2 regions of the Micromonospora sp. CA-249363 genome follow, and region 2 is predicted to be linked to the other one. Evidence: riboswitches for the same ligand, from Rfam matches in the RefSeq annotation. Region 2 holds a riboswitch; the other holds the start of a gene.
The links. Region 2 has a riboswitch for S-adenosylmethionine ahead of ACQPZK_RS29085 (aminotransferase class V-fold PLP-dependent enzyme). Riboswitches for the same ligand answer to the same signal wherever they lie in the genome.
Positions count from the first base shown of each region.

Region 1: another riboswitch for S-adenosylmethionine. It lies ahead of ACQPZK_RS09960 (ABC transporter substrate-binding protein); the one in region 2 lies ahead of ACQPZK_RS29085 (aminotransferase class V-fold PLP-dependent enzyme).

Region 1 is NZ_CP192020.1:2,159,706-2,167,093, forward strand. Features, by position in the region: gene ACQPZK_RS09945 (hypothetical protein) at 66-1,361, shown strand; gene ACQPZK_RS09950 (amino acid ABC transporter ATP-binding protein) at 1,372-2,115, opposite strand; gene ACQPZK_RS09955 (amino acid ABC transporter permease) at 2,112-2,882, opposite strand; gene ACQPZK_RS09960 (ABC transporter substrate-binding protein) at 2,922-3,725, opposite strand; SAM riboswitch class IV at 4,069-4,180, opposite strand; gene ACQPZK_RS09965 (amino acid transporter) at 4,267-6,336, opposite strand; gene corA (magnesium/cobalt transporter CorA) at 6,408-7,388, shown strand, end outside.
Region 2 is NZ_CP192020.1:6,470,063-6,477,450, forward strand. Features, by position in the region: gene ACQPZK_RS29060 (ATP-dependent DNA helicase) at 1-1,105, shown strand, start outside; gene ACQPZK_RS29065 (AI-2E family transporter) at 1,223-2,521, opposite strand; gene ACQPZK_RS29070 (GroES family chaperonin) at 2,680-3,018, shown strand; gene ACQPZK_RS29075 (hypothetical protein) at 3,099-3,266, shown strand; gene ACQPZK_RS29080 (PrsW family intramembrane metalloprotease) at 3,298-4,776, opposite strand; SAM riboswitch class IV at 4,800-4,920, shown strand; gene ACQPZK_RS29085 (aminotransferase class V-fold PLP-dependent enzyme) at 5,000-6,235, shown strand; gene ACQPZK_RS29090 (FUSC family protein) at 6,245-7,388, opposite strand, start outside.

The DNA of each region.
Region 1 (7,388 bases), 2.7 Mb from region 2:
ATCGGCGGGTACGGTGGAGGCTGTTTCGGCGTTCGTCGATGCGCTCGGTCGGTGAGGGGGTGCCCATGACCACCGGGGCGAGCGCGGCCGAGCCGCAGGTGGTCACCGAGCGGCAGTTCCTCGACGAGGTGGCCTCGGTCACCCGGGAGCGTGTCGCCACCCAGTTCCTCTACCTCATGGCGCAGCAGGATGCCGTCGTCGGCGTCCAGTGGGAACAGCCCGGGGTGGACCACCTCCGGCGCTACCGGGTCCTCGACGCCTGTCCGCACTGCGTCGTCCTCGCCGCGGTGGCGACGCTCGCGCCCGTGCTGCCGCTGGACGTGCTGCGGGCCGGGCGTGCCCGGCCGCAGTACGAGACGGTCCTGCGTACCGGCCGGTTGCCCCACCTGGCGTTCGCCCGTCCAGCAGGACAACCCGGGGCGAGCTGGCTGGGCGACTGCCACGCGGTCGACGGTGACCCGCGCTCCGACGCCGACTGCCCGAGGCACGCCGCGCCCGCCCGCGCCGGCGACCCGTTGGCGCTGCGCCTCGAGTCGCTGCCCAGGGCCGTGCGGGAGCTGTACCCGGACGACGGCGCGGCGGCCGCCGACCTGGTGCGGCGGCTACGGATGGCCCAGGACTGGCGCGCGGACGCGCAGGCCGTGGCGAGCGGCATCCGCGAGGCGGCGGCGACCTGGGCGTTCCTGCGTAACTCCTGCGTGCTGGGCGTGCCGGTGCCCGGTGCCAACGGTCTCGTGCTCACCGTGGCGCCGGATCGTGCCCCGGACGACCGGCCGCTGGGCGAGCTGCACGCGGCGACGGTACGTGCCCTGCCCTCCGGCGGTCCGGTGCCCTACCAGGAGTTGGCCTGCCTGCTGCCCGACCCGGCCCCGACGACGCAGCGCATGCCGACGTACGCCGGCGCGGTGGACCTGACCGCCGCCGCGCCGGTGCGGACGCTGCGGCTGCCGGCGCCGCGCCGGCCGTTGAGCACCACCGGCCGGGGTGTGCTGCTGCTCTACGAGGCCCGGCACGCCATGGGTCGGCACGTGGCGAGCGCGCCGGTGCGCGACAGCGCGTACTGGGATTCCGAGGCGGCGTTGAACGTCTTCGAGTTCACCCTGTTGGAGCGGGTCGCCGGGCGGCACTACCAGGAGGCGGTGGCCGCCTACCTCCAGGCGTTGCGGCGCGAGGGCGACCTCCTTGCGCGCCCGCACAAGGTGCTCGACCGGCGTCGCCGCAAGGCGCTGTCGCACGCGTTCGGCGGGCTGGACGACGAGGAACTCCACCTGTGGGCGTCGGTCGCCTACCGCAACGCCATCCTGGAGCTGCTCGGCGACCTGAAGGCGTTCGCCACGCACCTGCGCCTGCAGGCCGGCTGACGCCGCCCCCTCAGAGCACCTGGGCGAGGAAGCGACGCAGCCGGGGATGGTCGGCCCCCTCGAAGATCTGCTCCGGCGGACCGGCCTCCAGCACGACACCCCGGTCCATGAAGGCCACGGTGTCCGCGACCTGCCGGGCGAAGCCCATCTCGTGGGTAACCACCACCATGGTCATCCCGGCGGCGGACAGGTCGGCCATCACCCCGAGCACCCCCTTGACCAGCTCCGGGTCGAGCGCCGAGGTGGCCTCGTCGAAGAGCATCACCTCGGGCCGCAGCGCCAGGGCCCGGGCGATCGCCACCCGCTGCTGCTGACCGCCGGAGAGCTGCGAGGGTCGGGCGTCGGCCTTGCCGGCGAGCCCCACCAGCTCCAACTGCGCGCGGGCGACCTGGACCGCCTCGTCCTGGCCGAGCTTGCGCAGCCGGCGCAGCGCCAGCGTGATGTTGCGCAGCACGCTCATGTGCGGGAAGAGGTTGAACTGCTGGAACACCATGCCCACCCGCTGGCGCAGCGCATCCGGGTCGTCCCGGAGCACGCTGCGGTCGTCCAGCAGCACGTCGCCGCGATCGGGCTCGATGAGGCGATTGAGCGTCCGCAGCAGGGTGGACTTGCCCGAACCGGACGGGCCGATCACGCAGGCCGTCGCGCCGCGCGGCACGTTCAGGTCGACGCCGCGCAGCACGCGGTTCGCGCCGAAGGCGAGGTGGATGCCGTGTGCCCGCAGGCTGACCGAGGTGGTCGTGGCGGTGGTCATCGCCGGTCTCCTTCGGTGGCCGAGGTGAGCGTGGGCTCGTCTTCCTCGTCCGGCGCGACGGTGGTCCGGCCCTCACGCAGCCGCCGGTCGATCCAGTTGACGAGGTGAGTCAGCGGGACGGTCAAGGCCAGGTAGAACAGGCCCGCCAGCAACAGCGCGGACTCGTTTCCGGTGGTGGCCGCGTAGTCCTGCCCGATGCGGAACAGCTCCCGCTGACTGGCCACCAGGCCGAGGAAGTACACCAGGCTGGAGTCCTTGATCAGCGCGATGAGCTGGTTGACCCAGGCGGGCAGCACCCGCCGGATGCCCTGCGGGATGATCACCAGCCGCATCGCGTCGGCCCAGGAGAAGCCGAGCGCCCGTGCGCCCTCCAACTGGGCCGCCTCCACGGACTGGATGCCGGAGCGGAAGATCTCCCCGATGTACGCGGCGGCGATCAGCGACAGCGCGAGGATGCCCAGCGGGTACGGGTCCGGCCCCCACACCTGCATGCCCAGCGGCGCCAACCCGACGCCGATCAGCAGGATCGTCGCCGCGGCCGGCAGCCCCCGGAAGACGTCGGTGTAGACGCGCGCCGGCCAGCGTAGCCACCGGCTGCGGGAGATGCCGGCCACGGCCAGCAGCAGACCCAGCACCGTGCCGAGCAGGGCGGCGGAGACCGCCAGGATCAGCGTGTTGGGCAGCCCGACGGTCAGCATCTCGGGCAGCGCCTCGCGCATCGCGTCGATGTCGAAGAACGTCTCCCACAGGGTGCTCAACGGATCCATCGTTCGCCTCTCCTACCGCCCTGCTCGCTCGTCACCGGATCAGGAGGCGGCCGACGCGGACGCCGACGGCGCCACCACCGTGCCGCTGCCCGGCTTGAAGTCGGCCGGGATCGGCCGGCCCGGGTAGTACTGGGCCTGCAACCGGCTCCACGTGCCGTCGGCGATGACCTCGTCGAGGGCCTTGTTCAGCGCCTCGCGCAGCTTGTCGCTGCCCTTGGCGACGGCGTACGCGGTCGGCGCCGGGCTGAGCTGCTTGGCGGCCACCGTGATCTTGCCGCTGCTGTCGGCGGCGGACTTCTCGCCGATCTCCGCCGGGGCGATCCAGGCGTCGGCCGTGCCCGCCTTGAGCTGGTTGATCGCGCCGTTGTAGTCCGGTACGCGCACCGGGTCGAGCTGCTTGCCGGTGGCGTAGTCGTCCTGGACGGTGCCCTGCACCACCACGACACGCTTGCCGGTGAGCTGGTCGAACCCGCTGATCGGCGAGCCGGCCGGCACGTCCAGCCCGAAGTAGCCGAAGTCGTACCCGTTGCCGAAGTCGACGGTCTTCTTGCGCGCCTCGGTGATGGTGATCGAGGAGCTGCCGACGTCGAACTTGTGGTTGTTGACCTGGGACAGCAGCGCGGAGAAGTCGGTGCCGACGAACTCGACCTTCAGGCCGAGCTTGCCGGCCACGGCGGTCAGCAGGTCGTTGTCGAAGCCGGTGAACTTACCGTCCTTGAGATACACGTTGGGCGGGGCGTCGGTCAGCGTGCCGGCCCGCAGCACGCCGGCCTGCGCCAGGCCGTACGGGTTGTCGGCGTTGCCCGCCGACCCGCCGCCACCACCGCTGCCGCAAGCACTCAAAGCACCCAAAGCAACAGCAGCAGCAGTAAATACCTTCAAACCAAACGAGAATCGCACAGCCATCTCCAAATGGGGATACGTCGACCCCGTCGATCATGAAGTTGTTGCCGCGACACGCCGGTCGGGCGGCAACAACTTCATGATCGACGCGAGAGGTCGCGTGGTGGGTGGGGCGGGAGGGAGAGCGAGCTAGCGCTTCAGGCGGCGGTACACGCCGCGCTGCGCATTCGCATCAGGTCCACGTGACGACGCCGGGTCAGGGCCGGCGTACGCCGACTGGCCGGTGGTGTGGGGCTGAGGATGTGCATGCGGTCTCCCGGGTCTTGTTGCTGACCTGGGTGCCAGGCCACGCTTGCACCGACGTCCTGCCGGTGCCTGGTCTTCACCCGGGGCACCCCACCGCGGAGGAGGGTTGCCGGCCAGCGAGCCGGGGCTTCGCGCTGGCGCTCATGACCTGCGCCGAGGCTAGCAGCAGCGACCGGTCGGTCGTCCAGCCGATATGACCACGCTCACCGACGGTGACCGGCGCTCGGCGCGGAGGTCAACCGGCGTGCACGTGGGGTCGACGCGTCCGGTCCGGCTCCTGACGCCGCAGGATCTCCCGGGTCACCGAGGCGATCTCGCCCTGCCCGAACGCCAGGTAACGCAGCACGTTGCGGGCCGGGCCGCCCTCGGTCCACTCGAAGTAGATGTGCGGGCGTCGCGTGCTGCGGTCCCGGATCTCCAGTAACAGCGCGGCCAGCGCGTTGGGCACCGAGGAGCTGGCCAGACTGAGCACCGGGAAACGGCCGTGCGCCACACTGCCGATCACCAGCAACCCGGTCTCGAAGTCCGACGGGTCGGTGACCCGGACCTCGACGAAGATCACGTCACTGTCGTCGGGGAAGTCGTTGTCCGCCATCGTCTGGGCCAGCTTGTCGCGGTACTCCGCGAGGTCGCGGCGCTCCGGTTCGTGCGCGACCAGGCGGATGCGGCGTCCGGAGCGCTCGTCGATCAGCGCGGTCGCCAGCTCGTCGAGCTGGACGTGGTCCACCCGCAGCTCGAACGCCCGCATCACCCGCGACAGCGCCGACACCAGGATCATCGCTCCGATGAAACAGGCGGCGATCTTCACACCGTCGGGGCGCTCCGCCACGTTCGCCACGGTCGTGTAGACGAACACCACCGCGATGGCCCCGAACGCGACCGTGCGGCCCCGTTGCCGTCGCCGCCGCGCCGCGAGGGTCACGGCCGTCGCCGCCGAGGTGATCAACACCAGAACCCCGGTGGCGTACGCGCCGCCCTGCGCGTCGACGCTGGCGGAGAAGACGATCGTGATCAGGAACGCCACGCCGGTGAACACCAGGACCAGCGGCCGGACCGCGCGGGCCCACGTCGGCGCCATGCCGTAGCGGGGCAGATACCGGGGTACGAGGTTGAGCAGCCCGGCCATCGCGGACGCTCCCGCGAACCAGAGGATCGCGATGGTGGAGAGGTCGTAGACGGTGCCGAACACCTCGCCGAGATGCTGGTGGGCAAGGTAGGCCAGCGCCCGGCCGTTGGCCGCCCCGCCCGGCTGGAAGGCTTCGGGCGGTATCAGCACGGTGGTGGTCACGCTGCTGGTGATGAGGAAGACGCTCATCGTCGCCGCGGCGGTGGTGAGCAGCCGTCGCGCGCCCCGGATGCGGCCCAGCGGCCGGTCCTCCGAGTCCTGGCGGTCCCCGCGGATGTGCGGCATCACCGCCACCCCGGTCTCGAAACCGGACAGGCCCAGCGCCAGCTTCGGGAACACGAGCAGGGACAGCCCGACCACCAGCAGGGGATCGCCGTGTCCGGTGGTCAGGGCGTTCGTCCAGTCCCCGACGGCGCTCGGGTGGCTCACCACCCGCCACAGCGCGTCGGCGATCACCACCGCGTTCAGCGTCAGGTAGATCGCGACCAGGACGACGGCGATCCCGATGGCCTCGCCGAACCCCCTGAGGAACACCGCACCGAGCAGCGCCACCAGCAGCAGCGTGAGGATGACCTCGTGACCCTTGAGGCCGCCGGGCAGGAACGGGTTCTCGTCGATGTGGGCGGTGGCGTCGGCCGCGGACAGGGTGATGGTGATGATGAAGTCGGTGGCCGCGAAGCCCAGCAGCACCAGCACGAACAGCTTGCCCGGCCAGTAGCTGAGCAGGCGTACGAGCATCGCGATCGAGCCCTCGCCGTGCGGGCTCTCCACCGCCACCCGCCGGTAGACCGGCAGCGCGCCCAGCAGCGTCACCAGCACCAGCACCAGGGTCGCCACCGGGGAGAGCGCCCCGGCGGCCAGCGCCGCGATGCCCGGCTGGTAGCCCAGCGTCGAGAAGTAGTCCACGCCGGTCAGGCACATCACCCTCCACCAGGGGTGGTGCCGATCCTTTCGTGGGCGGACGTGCAGTCCCTGCGGCACGGGCTGCTGCGACCCGTCGGCGAGCAGCCAGCGCCGCAACCGGTCGGTCCGCCGGCCGGCACGCGTGTTGCCCTCCAACCGCGTCACCCCCGTCCCGCCCATGGTCACCGCGAGTATCCGCCGCGCGAACGACGTCCGTCCGGCGGTGTGCGGAACCCGCCCGTCGGAAGCACCGGCCCCGGGCCCCGGGTTTCGCATCTGGCGCACCGGGGAAGCAGCGCCCCCCGTCCCGACCCCGGGTCGGGCAGCGCCGGGAGGGGAGCGGGCTCGTGGTTGGTGGCCGCCGCTTCCGCCGGGGCGACGGCTTCGGCCGCCAGCTCGACGAGCACGAGGCGCGGGTCGGGGCCGTCCCGCCGACGCGGCCGGGGAGCCCGTCCGCCGGCCGTCTGGTGGACAGCGCCGTCTACATCCGGGGGCACCGGTTCGCCTCACCGGCCGGTCTCGCCGACACGTACGCCTGCCTTCAGACGCAGGACCACGCGATGGCCTGGATCGGGCTGTACCGGCCCGACATCGACCAGATCTCGTCACTGGCGCGCGAGTTCCGTCTGCACGACCTGGCGGTGGAGGACGCGATCAACGCCCACCAGCGGCCCAAGCTGGAACGGTACGGGCACACCCTCTTCGTGGTGCTGCGCGCCGCCCGCTACGACGACCTGCGGGAGGAGGTGGAGTTCTCCGAGCTGCACCTGTTCATCGGGCCCGGTTTCGTGGTCACGGTCCGGCACGGCGAGGCGCCCGACCTGGCCGCCGTACGACGCCGCATGGAGGCCGACGCGCCGATGCTCGCCCGGGGCCCCGAGGCGGTGCTGTACGCGATCCTCGATCAGGTCGTCGACGGGTACGCGCCGGTGGTCGCCGGGTTGGAGAACGACATCGACGAGATCGAGACCCAGGTGTTCGGCGGTGACCCGAACGCCAGCCGGCGCATCTACGGGCTCAGCCGGGAGGTCATCGAGTTCCAGCGGGCCGCCCGCCCGCTGCTCGGCATGCTCGACTCGCTGGCGGCCGGCGCGGGCAGCTACGGCGCCGACGAGGAACTGCGCCGCTACCTGCGGGACGTCACCGACCACCTCACCCAGGTGGTGGAGCGGGTGGACGGGTTCCGGCACCTGCTGCAGAACATCCTCACCGTCAACGCCACCCTGGTCTCGCAGCAGCAGAACGAGGAGATGCGCAGCCTCACGGCGGCCAGCTACGCGCAGAACGAGGAGCTGAAGAAGGTCTCGTCGTGGGCCGCGATCCTGTTC
Region 2 (7,388 bases):
CGCCGCCCTGGACGCGATCGGCGACATCAAGTCCGACGATCCCGACCCGGTCCGCAAGCAGCAGGCCAAGGCCGCGATGGACGACCTCTCCACCACCGCGCAACGGCTCCTCGAAGAGGCCGACCACGACGTGGCGTGGGTGGAGAAGAACGACAGCGGCAACCGCCGGGCGCTGGTGGTCGCGCCCCTGTCGGTCGCCGGCACCCTCGCCGCCCACCTGTACGACGAACGCACCGTGGTCGCCACCTCGGCGACCCTGGCGCTCGGCGGCCGGTTCGACACGGTGGCCCGCGCCCTCGGCCTGGACGCGCCGCCGGTCCCCGCGTCGCCGGCCGCCGCCTCGCTGGCCGCCCGCACCGGCGCGGGTCGCCCAGCCGCCGAGACACCGGGCCGCCGGCTGGCCGACGCCGCCACCGTCCCGGCGACCGAGGGCCCGGGCTGGCGCTCGCTGGACGTGGGCTCGCCGTTCGACTACGCGCGGCAGGGCATCCTGTACGTCGCCGCGCACCTGCCCCGGCCCAGCGTCTCCGGGCTGCCCGACGCGGCCGGTGAGGAGCTGCTCGGGCTCGTCGAGGCGCTCGGTGGTCGTACCCTCGGGCTCTTCTCCTCCCGGCGGGCCGCGACGCAGGCGGCGGAGCTGCTGCGCGCGCGGACCGACCTGCCGGTGTTGTTGCAGGGCGAGGAGGCGCTGCCGCTGCTGGTCCGCCGGTTCCGCGAGGAGCGGTCGAGCTGCCTGTTCGGGGTGATGTCGCTCTGGCAGGGCGTGGACGTGCCGGGCGACGCCTGCCAGCTCGTGGTCATCGACCGGCTGCCCTTTCCCCGGCCCGACGAACCACTCGCCGCGGCCCGCGCCGCGGCCGTGGACGCGGGCGGCGGCTCCGGCTTCGCGGCGGTCAGCGTGCCGATCGCCGCGGTACGGCTGGCGCAGGGCGTGGGCCGACTGATCCGGGCCACGGGCGACAAGGGGGTCGTCGCGGTGCTCGACTCGCGCCTGGAGACGGCCCGGGGCTACGGACCGTTCCTGCGCCGGTCCCTGCCCCCGTTCTGGTACACGACCCGCCCCGAGGTAGCCCGAGGCGCCCTAACCCGCCTAGCCAAAACCTGACCGCACCCCGCACCCCTCTCCTCGCCAATCTTGCAGTTTCGGTTGTCGACTTGGGGTGGTTGGCCCCAATTTGTCGCCACCGAAAGTGCAAGATCGGCGCGGGGTGGGGTGGGCCCTTCAGGGGGCTTGGGAGGCTACTACCACGGCGTCGGGTGGGGTGTCGGGGACCGTACGGGCGGCCAGGCGGCGTACCGCGGTGTTCAGCACCGCGATCAGGGGCACGGAGACCAGGGCGCCGGTGATGCCCGCGAGCACCACGCCGGCCGCGATCCCGATGATCACCGCGAGTGGGTGGATGGCCACCGCCCGGCCCATGATGAGGGGCTGGAGCACGTGCCCCTCGACCTGCTGCACACCGATCACGGCGCCCAGGATGATCAGCGCGGTGACCGGGCCGCTGTCGACAAGTGCCACCAGCACGGCGACACCGCCGGAGAGCGCCGCACCGACGATCGGGATGAACGCGCCGAGGAACACCAGCGCGGCCAGCGGGAAGGCGAACGGCACGTCGAAGATGACCAGGAAGATGCCGATGCCGACGGCGTCGATGAAGGCGACCAGCACGGTCGCGCGGACGTACGCGACGAGGGTCTGCCAGGCGGCGCGCCCGGCGTCGTCGACCTTCCACCGGGCGGCCACCGGCAGCAGGCGTACGAGGAAACGCCAGATCCGGTTGCCGTCGCGCAGGAAGAAGAACGTCGCGAACAGCACCAGCAGCGTGCCGGTCAGCACCTCCGCCAGCGTCGCCGCGGTGCTCAGCGCGCCGCTGGTGAACTTCGAGGTGTTGTCGTTGATCCAGCCCTGCGCCTCGTCGATGTAGCGGTCGAGCTGGGTGTCGGACAGGTGCAACGGGCCCGTCTTGAGCCAGTTCTGGATCTGCCGTACGCCCTGCGACGACTTCTCGCTCAGCTCCGGAACACCCTGGATGAACTCGTTGACCACCAGGGTCAACGTGCCGATGACGGCCGCCAGACCGCCGACCAGCACCACGGCCGTCGCCATCGAACGGGGCAGCCGGGCCCGCAGCAGCCAACCCACGGCCGGCGCGAGCAGGGCCGAGAGCAGCAACGCGATGGCCAACGGGATGATCACGATCCGGACCGTGCCGACGATCCGGAGCAGCGCCCAGGCCACCACACCGATCACGATCAACCGCCAGCACCAGGCGGCGGCGATCCGCAGGCCGTGCGGCACGTCCGCGTCGTCCCGGCTGGACGTGGAGCTGTGCAGGTCCACCGGCGGCTCCGCGCCGACGACCGTCGCCTTCGCCGGGGCGGCGGGACCGGGGACGGCCGGCGAGGCGATCCCGGGCGACTCCGGGGCGTCGCTCGGCGTCTCCTGGGCGGCGTGTACCGACTGCTGTTCTGACTGGTAGGCGCGGCGCAGCCGCCCGCGTACCCGCTCGAAGCGGCTCAAGCGCACCTCCTGGCAGAAGAGTCGTCCGCCCACGGCGACAGGTCGGACAGCATACGTCCGTTCCCGACACCGTAGGGCAGTTCCGCCACACATTGCCCGCACGGCCATGGGCGTAACCACCGACGGCCGGTCACCTGCGACACGGTAGCGTCTGCCCCGTGACCGCCGACCAGGATCTCGACTCCGGCCTGCCGATCCGCCTGCTGCACGACCGCGTGCTGGTGCGGATGGACGGCAGCGAGGGCGAGCGTCGCTCCACCGCTGGCATCGTCATTCCGGCGACCGCAGCGGTCGGCAAGCGCCTCGCGTGGGCCACCGCCGTGGGTGTGGGGCCGAACGTCCGCGCCATCGTCTCCGGTGACCGGGTGCTCTTCGATCCCGACGACCGCTCCGAGGTCGAGTTGCACGGCCGCGGGTACGTGCTGCTGCGCGAGCGCGACGTGCACGCCGTCGCCGCCGAACGGGTGGAGAACGACTCCACCGGCCTCTACCTGTAGACCTCCCCGGGCCCGGCCGCGCCGTTTGTCGGACCGTACGACGGGAAGCCAGCCGGCGACCGTGGCCCTGGGGAGGGACGATGCCGGTATTCGTGAAGAAGCTGCTGACCTGGGGCAGCGTCGCGTTCCTGATCTACTTCATGGCGTTCCGGCCGGACGGCGCGGCGCAGATGTTCAAGGCGATCGGGGCGGCGTTGATCGCCATGGCCCAGGGGCTCGGCGACTTCCTCACCACCCTGATGACCTGACACCGTCGGCCGTGCCGCGCGCCACCCGCGCTCAGGCGTTACCGGGCGGCCACGGCGCTGCCGGGCGCAGGCCGTGCCAGCCGGCCGGCGGGTAGCCGACGGGGGGCGGCGGGGCGAGCACCACCGGGATGGGCACCACCGGCTCGTCGGGCGCGGTCACGGATCGCTGCGTACCGTCCGGGAAGCGCAGGTGGTACTGGCTGCCGTCCCAGACGCCGGCCGGGGCCTGCGGGTCACGGCCCACGAAGTACGACCGGTACCCGGTGATCGCCTCCAGGAGCTGCCGTTCCTCGACGGCGGTCCGCTCCTGGTCGGCCGGTTTGCGGTCCAGACCGCGCAGCGTCCCGTCCCGCAGCAGGGCCAGCCGGGTCGCGGCGAGCTGGTATCCGCGCATGGCACGCGCACCGGCGTCGCCGCCCACGCGGCGTGCCCAGCTCCGGGCGGCGTGCCGGCGGCCCAGGCTGCTCAGGGCAGCCACTTCGGGCGGGGTCAACCAGCCGGCGCGTACGTAGTCCGGCAGCCTCCGTTCGGTGAGCCGCCCCTCCCAGGCGCGCAGCCACACGGCGAGCCCGACCACGCCGAAGAACACCGGCACCATCAGGCCCAGGAAGCCGTACAGCATGATCACGGCCTCGCCGGTGGCCTGCGTCAGCGTGGGCAGCAGGTTCCAGGTGCCGTGCAGCATCATCGCCAGCAGCAGGCCGGCGATCGGGGCCAGCACCCGGACCCGCTTGTCGGCGGTACGGGAGGCCACGCCGAGCCCGACACCGGTCATCGAGGTGAAGAGGGGATGGGCGAACCCGAACAGGAGGATCCGCACGATGAAGATGGCGATCACCTGCTGGGTGCCGGTCGCCGGGCCGTACCGGTCGGCGCCGGCCGCGTAGCCGTACCCGCCCAGGTAGAGGATGTTCTCCACCATGGCGAAGCCGACCGCGGAGAGCCCGCAGTAGACCAGGCCGTCGGTGATCCCGGACCATTCCCGACGCCGGAACACCAGCAGCAGGATGGGCCCGAGCGCCTTGGTCAACTCCTCGATGAACGGCGCCACCAGCACGGCGGTGAGCGCGTCCGGCAGCCCCCAGTCGGCGAACCGCCCGGCGGCGAACTCGTTCACCTTCAGCGAGGCGGCGGTGGAGACGAACGCGCCCCAGGTGAAGCAAAAGATCAGGTACTTCAGAGGCTCCGGCTCGTACCGGTCGAGCCAGAGGAAGCAGGCGACCAGCACCGGCACCGGCAGGATGGCGGCACCGACCCCGATGAGCAGGGCGTCGAGGCCCAGCGACTGACCGAGAGTGATGACCATGAAGACCGCGCACGCGGCGATGAGCAGCACCACCCCGGCCAGCACCAGGAACCGCAGCCAGCCGAAGCGGCGCGGCGGCATCCCGGGAGACGTGCCGGCGGGCGGGGCCGCAGGCGGGTGCGGCGGCGACGGCAGGGGTGCACCGGGCGGGGTGTCGGCCATGCGGTCAGCGTAGCCATCCGCCGCCGACTGGTCCGGTCGCATCCACAGCCGCTATGCTGCCGGCAGGTCACGAGCGCCAGCGTCAAGCCCCGGCTTGCTGGCCGGCAACCCTCGTCGAGTTCGCGGTGGGGTGCCCCGGGTGATGACCGGGCCCAGCCCGATCGGCGTGCTGGGCAAGCGCGGACCCCGTCCCGAGGCCACACCCGGGGTCCCTGACCCCGGAGGTTCCGGCGTGCCCGTCACCCTCGTACCCTCGCTGCCCGCCCTGCCCGCCGTCGTGTCCCCGCCGTCGGCGGCGCTCGACGTGCTCGGCGTACCCGGCGAGATCAATCTGGACTACGCGGCCACCGCGCCGTGCGCGCGGGCCGCGGCCGACGCGGTGACCGAACTGCTGCCCTGGTACGCCAGCGTGCACCGGGGCGCGGGAGCGCTGTCGCGGCGCTGCACGTTGGCCTACGAGCGCGCCCGGCAGACGATCGGCGACTTCTTCGGCGCCCGCGCGGACGACCACGTGATCTTCACGCGGAACACCACGGACGCGCTCAACCTGCTGGCCCGCTCCCTGCCGGCCGGCACGACCGTGGTCACCTTCGCCGGCGAGCACCACGCGAACCTGCTGCCCTGGCCGCGCGGTTCGGTACGCCTGCCGGTGCCGTCCGATCCGGCCGGGGCGGTACGCGATCTCGCCGCCGCGCTGACCGAGCTGCGCCGCGACAGCAACCCCGCGCTGCCGGTGCTGGTAGCCGTCACCGGGGCGAGCAACGTGACCGGCGAGTTGTGGCCCGTCGCCGAGCTGGCCCGGGTGGCGCACCGGCACGGTGCCCGGATCGTCCTGGACGCGGCGCAGCTCGCCCCGCACGCCCCGGTCGACGTGCGCACGCTCGGCGTGGACTATCTGGCCGTCTCCGGCCACAAGCTGTACGCCCCGTTCGGTGCGGGTGTGCTCGTCGGCCGGGCGGACTGGCTGGACGCCGCTCCGCCGTACCTGGCCGGCGGCGGGGCCACCAGCCACGTCGGACCGGCAACCCACGACGTGACCTGGGCGACCGGCCCGGCCCGCCACGAGGGTGGCACCCCCAACCTGCTGGGCGCGGTGGCGCTGGCGGCGGTGTGCGCAGCGCTGACCGACGCCGACCGGGTGGCGCTCGCCGCCCAGGAGCAGGCACTCCTGGCTCGGCTGCGCGCCGGCCTCGCCGCCCTGCCGCACGTCGTGGAGTTGCGGACCTTCGGCCCGGACGCGCCCCGGGTGGGCATCGTCTCGTTCGTGGTCGCCGGGCGGGACTCCACCGCGGTGGCCGCCCAGCTCGCCGCGGACCACCGGATCGGCGTACGGGACGGCCTGTTCTGTGCCCACCCGCTGGCCCGGCGGCTGCTCGGTGAGGCTGCCACGCGTACCGGCCGGCGGGATCTTCCGCCGACCGCGCTGCGTGCCAGCATCGGCCTGGGCAGCACCGCCGCGCAGGTGGACCGGCTGCTCGCGGCGCTCGCCGAGCTGGCCTGAGGCGCGTTCTCAGCCGACCGGCGGGGCGGTGGGAGGCTTCGGCGCGTCGCCCGGCTCGGCGGGTTCACCCACCGGCCGCTCCTGGTCCCCGAACGAGGTCCGGATGCAGCGGTTCGCCTCCTCCTGCTCGATGCCGGAGGCCACCAGCAGGTCACTGGCCGTGGTACGGATCTGGGCGATCACGACGCTGCCGGAGAAACCGACCCCCTCCCCGTACGCCCGGCCGGCCTCGCTGACGGCCCGCAGCGACCGCTCCCGCGCCTTCTGCGGCTCCTCCCCCACCGCGAACTCGTGTTTGAGCAGTCGGACCGACTCGGCGAGGTGGCCGATCGCGTCCGGCATGGGACCGGGCACCGGTTCGTCGTCCTCGATCAGGGTGACGGACCGGCGGATCAGGGTGCCGGAGTTGCGCATCGCACGGTCGATCGGGTCGGCCGCCTCCGCGTAGTGGACGAGTTCGTCGCGGCGGTGCCAGCGGGCCGGCGAGAGGGTGGCCGTCTCCTTCGCGCCCTCGATCGCCTCGGCCAGGGTGGCCAGCTCGTCCTTGTTGTTGCGCAGCCGTTCCAGCGCCCGCTGGATACCGGCGCGGTCCCGGGCGCGCAGGCCGTCGGCGGTGGCGTCGAGCTGCGCCGCGAGCAGGTCCAACGCGGGCCGGGCGGCCCGGTTGATCACCCGGAGCGGGTTCAGCGGCAGCAGCACCGCCGTCACCAGCAACGCGATCCCGCCGCCCAGGAACGCGTCGACGAAGCGGGGGATCTCCAGGTTCTGGGTGGACGGGCTCAACGTCACGATCAGCACCGCCGTGGCCGCCGCCTGGATGACGATGGCCACGCTGGCCCCGGCGAAGATGGTGAGCAGGATCGCCACCGTGACCACCAGGCCGAGCTGCCACGCGCCGGTGCCGAGGAAGTAGATCAGCAGGTCGCCGACGAACACCCCGACGCCCACGCCGACGATCAGCTCCACGGTCCGGCGGAACCGCTGGCCCACCGACGCGGCCAGGGTGCCGACCGCGGAGATGGGCGCGAAGACCGGTTGCGGGTTGCCGAGCACCTTGTGCGAGACGAGGTACGCCAGGCCGGCCGCCAACCCGGCCTGGACCGCCAGCCCACCGGCCATGCGAACCCGGTGCAGCCGGTCGTGCAGGGTGGCC